Regions from separate parts of the Bradyrhizobium sp. NDS-1 genome, predicted to be linked through region 1. Evidence: predicted binding sites of a transcription regulator. Region 1 holds the regulator's gene; each other region holds the start of a gene.
What was found. Region 1 encodes LexA, which represses DNA repair genes until DNA is damaged. Its sites were predicted from a motif close to TGTTCNNNNTGTGTTCNG; they were not measured.

Region 1 (4,152 bases):
GCTGGTCGCGCTGGCCTCGCGCATCGACGCGCTGGCGGACGATTGCAGCCGGGCTGCACTGGTGGTGGCGTCGCGGCCCGCGCCGCCCGATTGCGCGGCAATGGTGGTCGATCGGCAGCGGCTCGCTCGCCAGGGTGCGCTGGCCCTGACGCAGCGTGGCGAGGGTTTTTCCGTGCAGGCGGTGAGGGCGAGAGGCACGAACCGCCCGTGGTTGCCCGCCGGTGCCGGCGAAGGTGATTTCGACGGCAGCCTTGCGCCGAAGGTGGCGCTCCGCAACCGGGACGCTACGCCGTCGGAGGCTGACTTGCAGGCCGACGATTGATTGCGATTTACAGATACCAGGCCAGCACGGCTTCCAGCCTTGCGTTGTCGATGACCGGCAGGGCCACCATCCGGCTCAGCCCGGCTACGCGGGCCTCGGAGCCGGCGATCGAGCTGTCATGGGTGAGATCGTCGTCGAGCGCCGGCATGCCGGTGGCCCATGCGCCGCCGATGCTGCCTTCGCCCCTGCCGATGGATCTACCCGCGTAGAGCGCGGCAAGGTCGGTCTGCGCGCTGCAATCGCCGGCGCGAAAGACCAGCACTGAGCGGGCCTCGTTCGGGACCCAGATCTCGAAGCGTCGCGCAATCGGGGTTGCCTGCGCGGAGAGCAATGTCAGAACCCACGTCTCGGTGCCGGTTCGGTAGGGCACGCCGACCCCCAAATTGATCCCGATCTTGGCCGCGTCCTCCCAGCGCAGGAAGCTCTTGGCGTCGTGCAGGTCCTTGATGATCAGCGGCAGACCCGCCTTCCAGGTGCGTCCGGGCAGGCCGAAGCCGCGCGGAAACCTGGTGTGGCGGGAGTTGAATTCGAACATGTCCGCCATGCCGTAATAGCCGTTGACGAGCGCCATCTCGTGGGAGCGATCGGGATCGTTGTGCCAGAGTTCGATCGCGCCGACATGCGCCTCGTCGTCCCCGCAGAACAGCACCATCACGGCTTGCAGGAATTCGCCCGCGAACACCGGCACCGCCACGCCGCAGGTGAGGCCGGCCGCGACGGCCTGCTCGGTCCGTTTGAAATAGGAGTTGGCGAAGGTCGTGAGGATGACGGGATGGCCAGAGGCCCAGGCCTTGCCGGGAAGTCCCTCGTCATATCCGAAGTGCAGGTCCTCGCTCACGGACTTGAACGCGGACAGCCCTTCGCCGTAGAGGCCGCCGCCGAATTCCAGACGCCTGCGCGTCCGGTCGGGCACCCAGAGTTCAACGACGCGAATGAAGGTCTTCATCGAGCGTGTCCGCCGCCTCAAACCACGACAGCATCGGTCATTTGGCTGCGGAGCGGACGTTCAAAATTCAGGCAGGACGGCTCAAACTTCGTGCGGCGCCGGGCGGGCCGATCGATGTTCGTGAAAACACGAACCATGCCATCTCGCCGGCGTCTGCCGGCGATGGCACTTCAATCCTGGCGGCATCCAGTTGTCAGTCGAGGTGGCGTCAGCCGATCGGCAGGCGCGTGACCGGCGACCGGCTGTCGTCGATGATCTGCGGCTTGTGCTCGCGCTCGCCGACGGGCTGGGTCACCGGCAATTGCAACACGGTGGCACGCTGGCCTTCGACGAGTTGTGTCACAAGCACGTATTTACCGTCAGGGAATTCGATCGCGTCGTGGTGGCGATCGGGAATGTGCGGATCGATCTTGCCGAACTTGCCGACGCGCGAATTGACGGTGCGCGTCCAGATCCAGCGATTGTCGTAGCGGACGTTGTCGGCGAAGGCGAGCTCCGTCCCGGGCAGCAGACAGACGGCCACGGTCGGATCGGCGGCAGAAGCAAAGCCACGCGTCGAGGTGCCGCGGAACGTTGTCGACACGATCGTCTCGCCGACTTCGGCGGGGCGCGATGCAACGGCATGCAGGCTGTAGTCACACATCGGGTGCTCCTCATTCGAAGATAGCAACCCGCGCCTCCCTCGGAGGCGCAAGCCTCTATCAGAGTGGAAGCACGCAACGCTCTGCTTGGTTGTAGGCAAATCTGCGGCTGGTCTGCGGGACGCGATCAAATTATCTTTTCGAATCCGACAGGAACAAAGCTCACATCAATGCATTCGGCGAGGACCAACGTCAGCGGCGCGCGGGCGCCGATGCGTCATGTCTGCTCGAGGACTCGAGACCGCGAAGCAATGGGGGCTTGTGGCGACACGCCGAGGCGTCGCCTCTGAAGAGGGGCCGGACAATCTGCGCAAGACCAGAAGATTGTCCAGCAGGAGCGGATCAGATCCGCTCCAGTCGGAATCATGGGTATCGAATGACCGCCGAGGGCTCTCAGTACTTCCGGTAAAGCCCGATCAGCTTGCCCTGAATCTTCACGCGGTTCGGCGGCAGGATGCGCACCTCATAAGCGGCATTGGCGGGCTCGAGTGCGATCGAGGCGCCGCGGCGGCGGAAGCGCTTGAGCGTGGCCTCCTCGTCGTCGATCAGCGCCACCACGATGTCGCCGGTATCGGCGCTCTCGTTGCGCTGGATCAGCGCCATGTCGCCGTCGAGGATGCCGGCCTCGACCATGGAATCGCCGCGCACTTCGAGCGCGTAGTGCTCGCCGGAGCCGAGCATGTCGGGCGGCACGCTGATGGTGTGGCTGCGGGTCTGCAACGCCTCGATCGGCGTGCCGGCCGCGATGCGGCCCATCACGGGCACTGCGACGGGCCGCTCGCCCTCGTCGACGGGCGGGCTGGAGCTCGCGCGCACCTTGCCGAGATTGCCCTCGATGACGCTCGGCGTGAAGCCGCGCCGGTTGCCGGCCGCAGCCTGAAGCTCCGGCAGCTTGATGACTTCGATGGCCCGAGCGCGGTTGGGCAGGCGGCGGATGAAGCCGCGCTCCTCGAGCGCGGTGATCAGGCGGTGGATGCCCGACTTCGAGCGCAGGTCGAGCGCATCCTTCATCTCGTCGAAGGACGGCGGCACGCCGCTTTCCTTCAAACGTTCACTGATGAACCGCAGAAGCTCGTATTGTTTGCGCGTTAACATCTCGACCTAAGTCCCCCGGTTGATGCCGTTCGATTCCGAGACGATGAATTCAGCGATAAGCCGCTACATGCTCGAAACAAATCATGAACGGACACTATATGTTCGATACATGTTCCGCAACTGCTTAATTTACCGTGAACAGGGGCGAGTTCGCGGAATGCGTGTGGCCGCGCAGTTCAGACGGGGAGGCGCAGCACCTCGCAAGGGCTGCCCGCCTCGGCCTTCGGCGCGAACGGCGGGCGCACGAGAAGTACCTGTGCTGCAGCAAGATTCGCAAGCAGAGAGGAGTCCTGATGGCTAACGGGAACGGCGACGAGCGCGCCGTCGTCGCGCAGCTCCAGGCGCGCGCGCAGATAATCCTCGCGCTGGTCGTTGGCGCCGAGATCGCGGCCCAGTACGGCCCGCTCGCGGCGATGATGAATCACCGAACGGCCCGACAGCGCGCGAATCAGCGGCACCATGAACAGGAAGGCGCACACATAGGAGGACACCGGATTGCCGGGCAGGCCGATCACGCGCATCGCGCCGAGCCGTCCGTGCATCATCGGCTTGCCGGGCCGAATCGCGATCTTCCAGAACGCCATTGAGATGCCTTCGTCCCGGAGCGCTTGCTGGACCAGATCGTGGTCGCCGACAGATGCGCCGCCCGTCGTGACCAGGATATCGGTTTCGGTCTCGCGGGCGCGGCGGATGCCGGCGGAGGTGGCTGCAAGCGTATCTGCGGCAACACCGAGGTCGATGGTCTCGGCGCCCTCGCTGCGGGCGAGCGCGTGCAGGGCGTAGCCATTGGAATAGACGATCTGGCCGTGCCCGGGCGTTGAGCCCGGCATCACCAGTTCGTCGCCGGTGGCGAGGATCGCGACCTTCGGACGGCGGCAGACGGCGAGGTGGGGGTAGTTCATGGCGGCGGCGAGCGCGAGATCGCGCTCCGTCAGCCGGGTTCCCTTGCGCAAGAGGACGTCGCCTTCACGGAAGTCGACGCCTACCGGGCGGATGTGCCGTCCGGCGATCGCGGCTTGCTTGATCGTGACGCAGCTGTCGTCCGCGACGGTGTCCTCCTGGATCACGACGGCGTCGGCGCCGTCGGGAATGACGCCGCCGGTGAAGATCCGTACGGCTTCGCCGGCGCCGACCGTTCTTGCGAAAGG
Region 2 (4,152 bases), 3.2 Mb from region 1:
AGGCTTTCGCATCGGAGCCCGCTTCCGCAGCATCCGGTGCAAAGGTGAAGCCATCGAGACGGCCGATGACATGGCCTTCGACGATGACTTCGCCGGTCTTGCCGATTTCAGTATTCAAGCTCGTGTTCTCCCGCAGGCGGCGCATCAATACACTGGTACGGCGATCAACGAAACGCTCAGTCAAGCGTTCATGGAGCGCATCCGATAATTTATTTTCGACCTCCCGCGCGATTCCCTGCCAGCGTTCGGGGTCTTTCAGCCAGTCCGGGCGGTTGGCGACGAAGGTCCAGGTGCGGATCTGCGCGATCCGGGCCGACAACGTGTCGATATCGCCGTCGATGCGGTCCGCCTGGGTGATCTGGGCGGCGAACCAGGCATCAGGGATGCAATCCTTCCGCATCAGGAAGCCGTAGAGCGTCGTCACCAGCTCGGCATGGGCCGCCGGCGACAGTTTTCGGTAGTCCGGGACCTGGCAGGCCTCCCAGAGGCGCTCCACCGCTGCCTTGCCATGCGCGATATCGCGCACCTCGACGTCGCGGGCGGCGTGGTCGAGCACGCGCATGTCTTCTGCGATCGGGGCGCGTGTCAGCGCCTCGTGGCCGGGGGCGAGGTTGAGCGAGACCTGCAGCGCGCCGAGCGAGGCGAAATCCAGCCTGGCGTTGCGCCATTGCAGCATCTTCACGGGATCGAAGGTGTGGTTCTGCAGCGCGTTGACGAGCTCGGGCTCGAACGGCGCGCAGCGGCCCGTGGTGCCGAAGGTGCCGTTGCGCGTGGCACGGCCGGCGCGCCCCGCGATCTGCGCGAATTCGGACGGCGTCAGGCGGCGGAACTGGTAGCCGTCGAACTTGCGGTCGGAGGCGAAGGCGACGTGGTCGACGTCGAGATTGAGGCCCATGCCGACGGCGTCGGTGGCGACGAGATAATCGACATCGCCGTTCTGGAACATCGCCACCTGCGCGTTGCGGGTGCGTGGGCTCAGCGAGCCCAGCACCACGGCGGCGCCGCCATGCTGGCGGCGGATCAGCTCGGCGATGGCGTAGACTTCATCGGCCGAGAACGCGACGATGGCGGTGCGGCGCGGCTGGCGCGTGATCTTGCGATCGCCCGCGAATTCCAGCTGCGACAGGCGCGGCCGCGTGATCATGGAGACGCCGGGCAGCAGACGTTCGATGATCGGGCGCATCGTGGCGGCGCCCAAGAGCAGCGTCTCGTCGCGGCCGCGGCGGTTGAGGATGCGGTCGGTGAAGACGTGGCCGCGTTCGAGATCGGATGCGATCTGGACCTCGTCGACGGCGAGGAAGGAGAGATCGAGGTCGCGCGGCATCGCCTCGACGGTCGAGACCCAATAGCGCGGGCTCTTCGGCTTGATCTTCTCCTCGCCGGTGACGAGCGCGACCGCCTCGGCTCCGACCCGTGCCGCGATCTTGTTGTAGACCTCGCGCGCGAGCAGCCGCAGCGGCAGGCCGATCATGCCCGAGGGATGCGCGAGCATCCGCTCGATGGCGAGATGGGTCTTGCCGGTGTTGGTCGGGCCGAGCACCGCAGTGACGCCGGCGCCAGGCACACGATCGGAAGCGGCGCGCTCGGAAGCGAAGGGGGAGGAGGAAAAGGGCATCTGGGGGATTAGGTAATGGCGATTTGGGCGAATGTCAGTGCTGTCTGGGGCGGTGAGGTGCATGGCCCCAAACATGCGCACCGCTGTCATCGCCCGGCTCGACCGGGCGATCCAGTATTCCAGAGTCAGCAATGATTGAGCCGGGACGCCGCGGCGTACTGGATGCCCCGGTCAAGCCGGGGCATGACGGCGGTGGGTGTAGGAGCATCGCCCAAATCCCGCGCAACTGTCTCACTTTGCGACGCTTTTCCCGTTGGTGTTAAGCTTCGGAACGACTCTAGAACGAATCGCGGCCGAATCGCTGACTCCAGATTGAGTCCCGTTCCGTTCACGCAACATGTCGCGGGAGTCTTGTTGGCCGCAACTAGATGGAGTTTCGGGCTGCCGTACAAGCGGCGTTTCGATGGCGCAAAGCGTTAAGTTGGGGACGGCGCGGAGTCGAATCAGAATCGGGGAGGAGTCAAATGGATTCCCCGGACCTGGGCCTGCCCGGACTCATTTTTGCGAAAACAACCCCATGCACAGTAGGTATGCGCTTGAAATTACTGACACTTTTTTGAGCCAAAAATTCGCTCGTCATTCCGGGGCGCGCCTCTTGGCGCGAGCCCGGAATCCATTGGGCGGCGGAGACGGTGGCAGGATGGATTCCGGGTTCGCGCCTGCGGCGCGCCCCGGAATGACGGCGGGGGGGAAGACGCCCTACTGCGTCTTCGCCACCCTTGGCGGCTGGGCTGTGGTGACGAAGCTGGTCGCTTCCAGCATGGCAGGCCCCAGCGGCGTCGGCACTTTCAGCCAGAACGGAACGAGGATGCGGGTGCCGGCGATCGGCGCGAAGGCGATCTCGATGTTGCGCTGGGCGGCGAGGTATTTGATCACGGGGCGGTCGGGGATGTAGCCCGCGACAGGGACGAAATAGAGCGAGCAGACCACGACCGGGCCACGATAGCCCTTCTCCGCCTTCACCGTCTCCATGCGCTTGAAATCGAGCTTGAGATCGTAGCGCATGCGCCCGTCGAACACGGGCGCCGAGCTGTGGCAGGCCTCCGGCGAAACGGGATCGCCGGTGCCGGGCACGCGCAAGAGCGAGGCCGTCATGGGGTCCCAGACGCCGCGGCGATGCGCATCGGTGACGACGATGCGGTCAGGATCGACCGGCGGCTCCGGCAGGATCGCGAAATCCTTCACATTGCCCTTGTCGAGCGTGATGCGGATTTCTTCGGTCTTCTTCTGTGTCGTGGTGGAGGCCTGGTAGCCGGTCGCGACCAGCGCGCCATTGACGACGCGGCCCTGCGAGGCGCCGGTGCCGGACCCGCCCGTGAACGATTTCAGCAGGCCCGACGTGCCGCCGGCGGCGGCCGCCGCAAACACGTCGTCCTGGATGTCGATGTTCCAGCCGCCCTTGCCGACGGGAATGCCTGACAGCGAGGCCTCATATTGCGCCTCGAGCTTGCCCTGCGCCGCGGCCGGCGCCGCGCCCCACGCCAGCGCCAGGGGAAGGATCACGCCGCAAAGCGCCGTCAGCCTGCCGGCAGAGCGCGGACGGACCGAGCGCAAATTGTGCGCAAGAGGGGGCGTGATGAGCACGAAACAATCCAATCGGGGCCGCGATGCGAAGTTACTTAAGCCAAAAATCGCGGCAAACAATGTGTCCGGGTATGTCGAGGCGCGGAACTCCACCGGACTCTTCGGCGGCGAATACGCCCTTTATGTGATGGTAACGCGCGACAAACATTGCCGTTTTGGTGATCGGGAGGGGGCGCCGGACCCTGACACCTCTCCCCGTCCTCCGCCGTCATGCCCCGGCTTGACCGGGGCTTCCGGTACGCCGCGGCCCCTCTGGTCAGCCGCGCCGCCGCGGCGTACTGGATCGCCCGCCCCAGTGCGCACAAGGCGGGTGATGGCACCTGATTTGCCGCCTGAGATCCCGGGTTCGCGCTCGCGCGCGCCCCGGGACGACAGGCCAAAAATGGCCCGTCGCCTTGACGTCCCGCCCCTTCCCCCCTATACGTCCGCCCGCTCCCTGCAAGGACAGAGAATTCGCCCCCGTGGCGCCCAGAATGGCGGCCGCAAATCGTTGGGGGTTTAGGATAAGGATTGATGCCATGTCTCGCCGCTGCGAACTGACGGCCAAGGGCCCCCTCGTCGGCCACAAGGTCAGCCACTCCAATATCAAGACCAAGCGCCGCTTCCTGCCGAACCTCGTCAACGTGACGTTCATCTCGGAAGCCCTCGAGCGCAACGTGCGCCTGCGCGTCTCCACCAACGCGGTGAAGAGCGTCGACCACAATGGCGGCCTCGATGCCTATCTGCTCAAGGCCAAGGCCGACGTTCTGTCGCCGCGCGCCCTCGAGCTGAAGCGCGCCATCCAGAAGAAGGTCGGCCCGACCGCCGCACCGGCGAAGAAGGCCAGCTGAGTTTTACCGTCAGGGCGGGGGCTAAGTTGCGTCGCGTGGCGTAGGCTTAGCCGAGTAGAGTTTGAGTAGCGGCCGGATCGGAAGATCCGGCCGTTTTTGTTGGGGGGGGAGGGGCGACTGCCC
Region 3 (4,152 bases), 3.4 Mb from region 1:
ACATGCGCGACCTGGCCGCGCGCATGCACGCCGGCATCGGTGCGGCCCGCGCCATGCACACGCAGATCCGCGCCGGTCATCGCCTTCACGGCTGCCTCCAGCGCGCCCTGCACCGAGGGCAGCGTCTCCTGCACCTGCCAGCCGAAGAACGGCGCGCCGTCATATTCGATGGTGAGCTTGTAACGGGGCATCAGACGAGCCGCATCGGCGGCTTCAACGGCACTCCACGCAAAAAGTCGGTAGCCTGCATCCGGGCCTTGCCTTCGCGCTGCAGCTCGATGACGCGGATCGCGCCCTCGCCGCAGGCGATGGTGAGCTGATCGTCGATTACCTCGCCCGGTGTGCCCGAACCCTTCGCCAGCTCGCAGCGCAGGATTTTGACGCGCGCGCCTTCACCGACCTCCGCGAGCTCGGTCCAGGCACCTGGAAATGGCGACAGGCCGTGGATGTGGCGCAGCACCGCGCGTGCCGGCTTGGCCCAGTCGATCCGCGCCTCCGCCTTGTCGATCTTGGCGGCGTAGGTGACGCCGTCCTCGCTCTGCTTTTTAAGCTGGAGCCCGCCGCGGGCAAGCGCGGCCATCGCCCGCACCATCAGGTCCGCGCCAAGCCGGGACAGGCGATCATGCAGATCGGCCGCGGTCATGCCGTCGGTGATGGCAAGCCGCTCGGCCATTGCGACGTCGCCAGTGTCGAGACCGACATCCATCTTCATCACCATCACGCCGCTCTCGGCATCATCAGCCATGATCGCGCGGTTGATCGGCGCCGCGCCGCGCCAGCGCGGCAACAGCGAAGCGTGCAGATTGTAGCAGCCGAGTTTTGGCGCATCGAGGATCGCCTGCGGCAGGATCATGCCGTAGGCGACGACGACGGCGGCATCGGCATCGAACGCGCGGAACTCCTCCAGCGCTTCTTCGGTCTTCAACGTCTTCGGTGTCAGCACGGGCACGCCGAGTTTTCGCGCGGCCTCCTCGACCGGGGTCGGCTGCAATTGCAGGCCGCGCCGCCCGCCGGGCTTCGGCGCGCGGGTGTAGACGGCGACGATCTCGTGGCCATGCGCGACCAGCTCGAGCAGCGTCGGCACGGAGAAATCGGGCGTGCCCATGAAGATCAGGCGAAGGGGCATGACAAGGACTCAGGTATGTTCCCTCCCCCCTTGCGGGGGAGGGTTAGGGAGAGGGGTGCCACACGACGCGCTCACTCGGTTGAGCGCCGATCAATTCTATGCACCGGTTAGACTACCGCCGGGGTTACCCCTCTCCCCCGCCCTCCCCCGCAAGGGGGGAGGGAGCGCAGGAGAGCGTGCGGCAACGCCAGTCGCTCACAACATACTCACTCCGCCCGCTTGGCGGCCTTCTCGAACTTCTTGATCACGCGGTCGCGCTTGAGCTTCGACAGATAATCGACGAACAGCACGCCGTTGAGATGGTCGATCTCATGCTGGATGCAGGTGGCGTAGAGGCCTTCGGCGTCCTCCTCGTGCACCTTGCCGTCGAGATCGGTGAAGCGCACGCGTACCTTCGCGGGACGCTCGACCTCCTCGTAATATTCGGGGATCGAGAGGCAGCCTTCCTCGTAAGTGGACAGCTCCTCGGACGAGGCGATGATCTCGGGGTTGATGAAGACGCGCGGAAGCGGCTTGGTCTCGCCATTCTCGTCGCGCTTGGCGAGGTCCATGGTGATCAGCCGCAGCGGCTGCGCGACCTGGATCGCGGCCAGGCCGATGCCGGGCGCGTCGTACATGGTCTCGAACATGTCGTCGGCAAGCTTGCGGATCTCCGAGGTGACCTTCTCGATCGGCTTGGAGACCAGACGCAGCTGCTTGTCGGGCAGGATGATGATTTCTCTAAGGGCCATGGCCGCGATTTAAGCCGCTGCCTGCAGCCGGTCAATGCGGCCCGGAACCCGTTAACACTCCGCTAACCATAAAACTTCAGGCTTTATTAACCATAAAAATCAAGGGGCCGACAACCATAACCGTTCGCTATTCGTTCGCGCCTCCCGGCGAATCGGATAGAACGTTCGGCATGAACGAAATCATTTTCCTGGCCGGTGACTGGCCGGTACGCGCCATCCACGCGCTGATCGGCTTTGGTGCGCTCGTGCTCGTCCTGCTGGTGGCGATCGCCATCGTCATCTCGCGGTCCGGGCGGCGCGGCGCGGAACTCGCCATGGCGCACGCGATCCGGGCCGACGAGCTCGAGGAGCGCCTCAGCGAGGTACTCCGCGCCCAGAGCGAATCCTCAGGCCGGGTCGACGCCATGACCCAGGCGCTGGCCGGCCGTCAGGCCGAAATGGCGCGGGCGGTCAACGAGCGGCTGGATTCGGTGACCCACCGGGTCGGCCAGTCCATGGAACACTCGACTCGCAACACCATGGAGAGCCTGCGGGCGCTGCATGAGCGGCTCGGCATCATCGACAGCGCCCACAAGAACCTCACCGATCTGACGACGCAGGTGACGACCTTGCGCGACGTGCTCGCCAACAAGCAGTCGCGCGGCGCCTTCGGCCAGGCGCGGATGGAGGCGATCGTTCAGGATGGCCTTCCGAAAGGCTCCTACGAGTTCCAGTTCACGCTCTCGACCGGCAAGCGGCCCGACTGCGTCGTGTTCCTGCCCGACCAGCGCCCACTCTGCATCGACGCGAAATTCCCGCTGGAGGCGATGACCGCGCTGCACGACGCCCGCACCGACGAGGAGAAGCGCCTCGCCACGCAGCGGCTGCGCGGCGACGTGATGAAGCATGTCAGCGACATCGCCGAAAAATATCTCGTTACCGGCGAGACCCAGGAGATGGCGCTGATGTTCGTGCCGTCGGAATCGGTCTACGCCGAGATCCACGACGGCTTCGACGACGTGATCCAGAAGGCCTACCGCGCCCGCGTCGTGCTGGTGTCGCCCTCACTGCTGATGCTGGCGATCCAGGTGATGCAGCAGATCATGAAGGACGCGCGCATGCGCGATGCGGCCGACCAGATCCAGACCGAAGTGATCAAGCTCGGCGACGACCTCGGCCGCCTGCGCGACCGCGTGGTCAAACTACAGAAACATTTTTCCGATGCGAACGAGGACGTCCGCCAGATCCTGATCTCCGCCGACAAGATCGAAAAGCGCGCAGGACGAATCGAGGAGCTCGATTTCAGCAAGAGCGACGCGCCGGAGGGACCGCGGCTGGTGGCGACAGACCCGGGCGAGTTGTTTCCGCGGAAGCTCCAGGCGGGAGAGTGACATTCTGCCGAGGCACGCTGTCTGCCCTCAATACCAGTGTCGTCGCCCGGCTTGACCGGGCGACCCAGTATCCCAGACGGCAGATGGGCGGACGGTGCTACTACGTCTACATCCTCGCCAGCAGGATCGGCGGCACGCTCTATATCGGCGTCACTAGCGATCTCATTCGTCGCGTGGCAGAGCACAAGTTAAAGCTGATCGATAGCTTTACGAAGGAATATGGCGTTGTGAAGCTCGTCTACTTCGAGCAATTCGATGATCCCGAGAATGCGATCAAACGCGAGAAACGCCTCAAGAAATGGAAGCGCGATTGGAAGATCGCGCTGATCGAGAAAGACAATCCGAATTGGAACGATCTCTACGCCGAGATTGCAGGCCCTCCATAACTCAGGCCTCTGGGATACTGGGTCGCCCGGTCAGGCCGGGCGACGACACCTCCCTTGTGGCCCCCAGAATCTGCTAACACCTCCGCATGACCGCACCCGACGCGACTTCTCCCGCCGCGACTTCCGCTCCCGCGCCCTCCTGGCGCGAAAGTCTTGCCGTGTACCTGCAGCCGCGGGTGCTGATCGTGCTGTTCCTCGGCTTCTCGTCGGGCCTGCCGCTGGCGCTGTCGGGCTCCACGCTGCTGGTGTGGATGGCGGAGGCGGGGGTCGATCTCGGAACGATCGGGCTGTTTGCACTGGTCGGAACGCCCTACACGCTGAAATTCCTGTGGGCACCGCTGGTCGATGCGCTGCATGTCCCGTTCTTCACGCGCGCCTTCGGACGTCGCCGTGGGTGGCTGGTGTTTTCGCAGCTACTGCTGATCGGCGCGATTCTGCTGTTGGCGCTGACCGACCCTGCGCGTTCGCCGCTGTTCGTCGCGCTCGGCGCGCTCCTGGTGGCGACCATGTCCTCGACGCAGGACATCGTCGTCGATGCA

Region 2: a site for LexA is predicted at 1,883-1,900, ahead of RX330_RS03200 (helicase-related protein). Genes of this name have one in related genera too.
Region 3: a site for LexA is predicted at 1,979-1,996, ahead of RX330_RS34040 (DNA recombination protein RmuC). Genes of this name have one in related genera too.

What each region holds. Positions count from the first base shown of each region.
Region 1 covers NZ_CP136628.1:3,918,253-3,922,404, forward strand. The annotation lists gene RX330_RS18475 (ComEC/Rec2 family competence protein) at 1-322, shown strand, start outside; gene RX330_RS18480 (GAF domain-containing protein) at 330-1,268, opposite strand; gene RX330_RS18485 (hypothetical protein) at 1,477-1,911, opposite strand; gene lexA (transcriptional repressor LexA) at 2,303-3,004, opposite strand; gene glp (gephyrin-like molybdotransferase Glp) at 3,181-4,152, opposite strand, start outside.
Region 2 covers NZ_CP136628.1:687,073-691,224, reverse strand. The annotation lists gene RX330_RS03200 (helicase-related protein) at 1-1,615, opposite strand, end outside; gene RX330_RS03195 (DUF3108 domain-containing protein) at 2,315-3,118, opposite strand; gene rpmB (50S ribosomal protein L28) at 3,718-4,029, shown strand.
Region 3 covers NZ_CP136628.1:7,279,939-7,284,090, forward strand. The annotation lists gene truA (tRNA pseudouridine(38-40) synthase TruA) at 1-191, opposite strand, end outside; gene fmt (methionyl-tRNA formyltransferase) at 191-1,126, opposite strand; gene def (peptide deformylase) at 1,333-1,857, opposite strand; gene RX330_RS34040 (DNA recombination protein RmuC) at 2,028-3,227, shown strand; gene RX330_RS34045 (GIY-YIG nuclease family protein) at 3,311-3,613, shown strand; gene RX330_RS34050 (AmpG family muropeptide MFS transporter) at 3,700-4,152, shown strand, end outside.